DNA from 2 places in the Lactobacillus taiwanensis genome. Region 1 is predicted to be linked to the other one. Evidence: predicted binding sites of a transcription regulator. Region 1 holds the regulator's gene; the other holds the start of a gene.

Region 1 (3,429 bases):
ACGATTAAAAATCATGGGATCATAGCGCTAGAAGGAAAAAATGGATCTGGAAAGTCTACATTTTTGAAAAATATTTTAAAACCAGACAAAAATATGATTTCTCAAGGAAAGCTTGGTATTGTTAATGGCTTGAAAATATCATATTTACCACAAAATTTTATTGAATATTCTGGTAGTTTATTTCAGTTTGCAGAAAAAGAAAAAATATCTTATGAAAATCTATTAAATATTCTTAGAAAAATGGGTTTTCCGAGAGAAAGCTTTGCCACAAAAATTGAAGAAATGAGTATGGGACAGCAAAAAAGGGTGGCGATTGCCAAATCATTGGTAGAAGAAGCAGATATATATTTATGGGATGAGCCAGCTAATTATTTAGACGTATTTAATCAGGATCAGTTAATTAACATGTTAAGAAAAGAACAACCGGCAATGCTCTTAATTGAACATGATAAATATTTTATTAGTCAGATTACAGATAAACGAATAAAATTAGGGGGTGGAGAAGCTAAATAATTAAAGGGGGGTAGAGAAAAAGTTGGTATTTGATTATAAAAAAGAATATAAAGATTTATATTTTCTAAAAAAAGAAACCTGAATTAATAACTGTTCCTGAAATGAACTATCTCGCAGTTTCAGGAAGTGGTGATCCAATTGATATAAAAAATCCACGCTATCATCATGAAATATATTTAAGTGATCCGCGAGGAACTAGAGTGGAGAGATTAAAGACTGTAATTAAACTACCAATTAAATAAACTTACGCAAGTACTCAGTACTTGCTTTTTTTTGTGAAAAATTAAATTGATTTAGCACTCTGCTTGCACAATTGCTAATATATGGTATTATATAAATTGTTAGCACAAAGGAAAGAAGAGTGCTAATGATGGGGGCGAGAAAATGTTGACTGAACGGCAAGAACTTATTTTGAAGACTATTATTATGGACTTTACTCAGACGCATGAGCCGGTAGGTTCTAAGACCGTGACGAATCAACTGCCTGTCAAGGTCTCAAGTGCAACTATTCGAAACGAGATGGCTGCCTTAGAAGAGCAAGGTTTAATTGAAAAAACTCACTCTTCTAGTGGAAGGATTCCATCTAGTGCTGGTTATAGATATTATTTGGATCATTTAATTAATCCAGTAAAGATACCAGCATCTGTTTATAATCAGATTGTTTATCAATTAGACCAACCTTTTCAGCAAGTTAATGAAATCGTGCAAGAAGCTGCAAAGATATTGTCCGATTTAACTAACTATACTGCTTTTGCGGCAGGTCCTGAAACTCATTCTGTTAAAGTTACTAGTTTTAGGATTGTTCCTCTTTCTAGTCATCAAGTGATGGCTATCTTAGTTACTGATGATGGTAATGTTAAGAATCAAATCTATACTTTACCTCATCATACTAGTGGAGAAGAGATTGAAAAAGCGGTAAGATTGATCAATGACCACCTAGTTGGTAAGCCTCTTAGTTCAATTAATGAAGTGCTGCTTAAAAGAATTGCAGATCATTTGGTAGCTGGCGGATCGGCACCTGAAATTTTAGATTTGCTCCAAGATGTTATTAAGGACGCTGCGAGTGAACAAATGTATGTTGATGGTCAAATTAATCTTTTAAGTAATTACGAAAACGATGATTTAACGAAAGTTAAGTCATTATATAAGTTAATTGATCAAAACGATGCTATTTCAAGTTTGATTGGCTTTAATCCAGAAGATGAAATTAAAGATGGTACTAATTCGAAAGTTCAAGTTAAGTTGGGCTCAGAATTACCATCAGATTTGTTAGAAGATTATAGCTTGCTTACTGCACAATATAGTGTTGGTAAATATGGTAAAGGAACAATTGCACTGCTAGGGCCAACTAACATGCCATACTCGCAGATGATCGGACTACTCGAGTATTTTAGAAATGAACTAGCAAAGAAATTGTTGGATTATTATGGTAGATTTAAGTAAGGAGGTTAGCTGTGAGTAAAGAAGAGTTTCCACATGAAAAGGATTTAAAAGACGAGGTGACCCCAGATAAGGCACCAAAAAAAGATCCCAAATCAGCTCCGAAAGAGGAAGTTAAGGAAAATCCAGCAAAAAATTATGAAAAGGAAATTGCTGAACTAACTGCTAAAAATAAGGATCTTGAAGATAAATACTTACGTAGCGAAGCGGAGATTCAAAATATGCAAGCCCGTTATGCAAAAGAACGTGCTCAATTAATTAAGTATGAATCTCAAAGCTTAGCTAAAGAAGTTTTGCCTGCAATGGATAATTTAGAGCGTGCATTAGCTGTTGAAGCTGATGATGAAGCTGCTAAACAACTTCAAAAAGGTGTTCAGATGACTCTTGATTCATTAGTTAAATCAATGAAAGATCAAGGAATTACTGAAATTAAAGCTGAAGGCGAACCTTTCGATCCATCCCTTCATCAAGCTGTACAAACTGTCGCAGCGGAAAATGATGATCAAAAGGATCACGTAATTAAAGTTTTACAAAAAGGATATCAATATAAAGATAGAACATTAAGACCAGCAATTGTTGTAGTGGCTCAATAAGAAAGGAAGTTATATTTATGTCAAAAGTTATTGGTATTGACTTAGGTACGACTAACTCAGCAGTTGCCGTGCTTGAAGGAAAAGAACCTAAGATTATTACTAACCCAGAAGGTAACCGTACTACTCCTTCTGTAGTTGCATTTAAGAATGGTGAAATTCAAGTTGGTGAAGTTGCAAAGCGTCAAGCTATAACTAATCCTAACACTATTGTTTCAATTAAGAGTCATATGGGTGAAGAAGGCTACAAGGTTAAAGTTGGCGATAAGCAATATACACCACAAGAAATTTCAGCTTTCATTTTGCAATACATCAAGAAGTTTTCTGAAGACTACTTAGGTGAAAAGGTAACTGATGCAGTTATTACTGTTCCTGCTTACTTTAATGATGCGCAACGCCAAGCCACTAAAGATGCTGGTAAAATTGCTGGCTTAAATGTTCAAAGAATTATCAATGAACCAACTGCTTCAGCTTTAGCATATGGTCTTGATAAAGATGAAAATGATGAAAAAGTTTTAGTATACGACCTTGGTGGTGGTACTTTCGATGTTTCTATCTTGCAATTAGGTGATGGAGTTTTCCAAGTATTATCAACTAATGGTGATACTCACCTTGGTGGTGATGACTTTGATAAAAGAATTATGGATTGGTTAATCCAAAACTTTAAGGAAGAAAATGGTGTTGACTTATCTAACGATAAGATGGCTTTACAACGTTTGAAGGATGCTGCTGAGAAAGCTAAGAAAGACTTATCTGGCGTTTCATCAACTCATATTTCACTTCCATTTATTTCTGCAGGGGAAGCTGGTCCTCTTCACCTTGAAGCAGATTTGACTCGTGCCAAGTTTGATGAATTAACTGATGACTTAGTTCAAAAGACTAAGAT
Region 2 (3,429 bases), 320 kb from region 1:
TTAACCGCTTAGTCAATTTCACTAGATTTTAATCTTATATCCATGTTTAATATAAATATCAAGAACGAAACAAGGAAGTGAGAATTGTGAAAGTTAAGCTTGAGCTTGATCCAGATCAGCAAGAGACAGAAATAACGATCCATGCTAAAAGTTTAACGCCTGAGGTAGAAAGAATTTATCATCAACTTCAAACTGATTCAGAACATCCTGATCAAATTGAAGGGATGATGGACAATACTTCCTATTATTTAAGTATTAACGATATTCTCTTTTTTGAAACAGACGCTAGGCAGGTAATGGCGCATACGACTAGGAATGCATATTTTGTTAAGTATAAATTATACGAACTAGAAAACTTATTAAATGGGCAGTTCATGCGAGTATCGAAATCGACGATATTAAATTTAGATCAGATTTATGCTGTTACTAAATCGATCTCTAATTGTCAGATTAAGTTTCATGATTCATATAAAACTGTCTATGTTTCAAGAAGATATTACCGAGATTTAAATGAGAGATTAAAAGAGAGAAGGGCATTATCATGAGAAAGGCCAGTTTTGGAAGAGTTCTTTGGGGGCTAGGTTTACTTGCGGCAGCTGCATTTTTAGTTTTAGATCAGCTCCACTTGATGCCACTAGAATTAGGTTTTTGGGCAATTTTTTGGACAATTGTATTTGGAGCAACTTTGATTACATCATTAGTTAATAAAAGTTTAGGAGGCAGTATTTTTTCAATTGCATTCCTATTAATTATTTATGCAAAACCTCTTCACATTGAGCGTATAGTTCCTTGGACAGTACTTTTAGCAGCATTTTTAATCTGGGGAGGTTTGAGATTAATTTTCAAGAAAAGCTGGAGACCGACTGTGATTATTAATGGTGAAAAAGTTAATGCTAATTGGTCAGACTTGAAGGCTCCACATAAATTTAAGGCTGAGCACGTATTCTCTGATACATCTAGTTCAGACAATGGTGACAATATCGTAATTAGTGAAAAGATGTCTTCTACTTCGCGTTACGTTCATTCGCAACACTTAGAAACGGTGACTGTGAATGTTTCAATGGGAGATGTTAATGTATATCTTGATTCAGCTAAGCCTGCTGGGGATGAAGTAGTTGCTAATATCAATATGTCGATGGGAGATATAAATATTTATATTCCAACTTCTTGGCGAGTTGATAATCAACTTGAACATAAATTTGGTGATTTTACTATTGAGGGTGATCAACCAGCAGAAGGGCCAACATTAGTACTTCAAGGTCGTGCTAACATGGGAGATCTTACTATTAAGAGAGTTTAGAACTAGAACAAGACAATCCATATTGAAATTTTAAATAAATATCCAAGTAAATTAGCACTTTTTAGCACTCTAGGTAAAAAGGTGCTAATTTTTGTGTCTAAATACTTGCTTTTCTTTTATAAACAATGTACTATCGTAATTGTAAGTTAGCACTTATGATATATGAGTGCTAAGTAATATAATTATAGATTTAAATTATGTACAGGAGGGACTAACGTGTTACAACCAATCGGTGATCGCGTGATCGTTAAAGTAAAAGACGAAGAAGAAGAAAAAGTTGGAGGCATTGTCCTGGCTTCTAACGCTAAAGAAAAGCCTCAAATGGGCGAAATTATTGCCGTAGGAAATGGTAAGCGCAACGCAAATGGCGACTTAATTCCTATGTCAGTTGCAAAAGGTGAAACTGTATTTTTTGATAAATACTCTGGCACTAACTTGAAGTACGAAGGCGAAAAGTACTTAGTTCTTCGTGAAAGCGACTTATTAGCTGTCGTTAAGTAATAAAATTTGAAATAAAAGGTGGCATATAATATGGCTAAAGAGATTAAATTTTCTGAAAATGCAAGACACTCATTATTAAAAGGTGTTGATAAATTAGCAGACACTGTTAAGACAACTTTAGGACCTAAAGGTAGAAATGTTGTTTTGGAAAAGAGCTATGGTGCTCCTGACATTACTAACGATGGTGTTACTATCGCTAAGAGTATTGAATTAGAAAACCATTTTGAAAACATGGGTGCAAAGCTTGTTTCTGAAGCTGCACAAAAGACTAACGACATTGCTGGTGACGGTACTACTACTGCTACTGTTTTAACTCAAGCAATCGTTCGTGAAGGTATGAAGAATGTTACTGCTGGTGCAAACCCTGTTGGTATTCGTCGCGGTATTGAAACTGCTACTAAGGCAGCTGTTGACGAATTACACAAGATTAGCCACAAGGTAAGTACTAAGGACGAAATTGCTCAAGTTGCTTCTGTTTCTTCAGCTTCAACTGAAGTTGGTAACTTAATCGCTGATGCAATGGAAAAAGTTGGTCACGATGGTGTTATTACTATCGAAGAATCAAAGGGTATTGATACTGAACTTTCAGTAGTTGAAGGTATGCAATTCGATCGTGGTTACTTATCACAATACATGGTAACTGACAACGACAAGATGGAAGCAGACTTAGACAACCCTTACATTTTGATTACTGACAAGAAGATTTCTAACATTCAAGATATCTTGCCATTATTACAAGAAATCGTTCAACAAGGTAAGAGCTTATTAATCATTGCTGATGATGTTGATGGTGAAGCTCTTCCAACTCTTGTTTTGAACAAGATCCGTGGTACTTTCAACGTTGTTGCTGTTAAGGCTCCTGGCTTTGGTGACCGTCGTAAGGCAATGCTTGAAGATATCGCTATCTTAACTGGTGGTACTGTAATTTCTTCAGACTTAGGTCTTGAATTAAAGGACACTAAGATTGATCAATTAGGTAAGGCTGGCAAGGTTACTGTAACCAAGGATTCAACTACTATTGTTGAAGGTGCTGGTTCTAAGGAAGCTATTGCAGAACGTGTAGATCAAATCAAGAAGCAAATTGCTGACACTACTTCAGACTTTGACCGTGAAAAGTTACAAGAACGTCTTGCTAAACTTGCTGGTGGTGTTGCTGTCATCAAGGTTGGTGCTGCTACTGAAACTGAATTAAAGGAAAGAAAGTACAGAATCGAAGACGCTTTGAACGCAACCCGTGCCGCTGTTGAAGAAGGTTACGTTGCTGGTGGTGGTACTGCATTAGTTGATGTTATGAAGTCCATCCAAGGCACTGTTAAGGGGGACAGCGAAGACGCAGAAACTGGTGTTAAGATTGTTATGAAAGCTTTAGGCGCTCCTGTACGTCAAATTGCTGAAAACGCTGGTAAAGATGGTGCTGTTATCTTAGATCACTTAGAACATGAAGACCCAGAAGTTGGCTACAATGCTGCAACTAACAAATGGGAAAACATGGTTAAGGCTGGTATCATCGACCCAACTAAGGTAACTCGTTCAGCACTTCAAAATGCTGCTTCAATTGCTGCCTTGTTATTAACTACTGAAGCTGTTGTTGCTGACACTCCAGAAGATGACAAGAACCAAGCTCCTGT

What was found. The regulator HrcA, encoded in region 1, represses chaperone genes, less so after heat shock. The targets are predictions, from matches to a motif close to TTAGCACTCNNNNNNNNNGAGTGCTAA.
Region 2: a site for HrcA is predicted at 1,447-1,473, ahead of groES (co-chaperone GroES). Genes of this name have one in related genera too.

The regions. Positions count from the first base shown of each region.
Region 1 is NZ_CP059276.1:782,599-786,027, forward strand. It holds gene abc-f (ribosomal protection-like ABC-F family protein) at 1-513, shown strand, start outside; gene H1A07_RS10130 (hypothetical protein) at 615-755, shown strand; gene hrcA (heat-inducible transcriptional repressor HrcA) at 898-1,956, shown strand; gene grpE (nucleotide exchange factor GrpE) at 1,968-2,546, shown strand; gene dnaK (molecular chaperone DnaK) at 2,564-3,429, shown strand, end outside.
Region 2 is NZ_CP059276.1:466,511-469,939, forward strand. It holds gene H1A07_RS02230 (LytTR family DNA-binding domain-containing protein) at 87-545, shown strand; gene H1A07_RS02235 (LiaF transmembrane domain-containing protein) at 542-1,300, shown strand; gene groES (co-chaperone GroES) at 1,517-1,801, shown strand; gene groL (chaperonin GroEL) at 1,832-3,429, shown strand, end outside.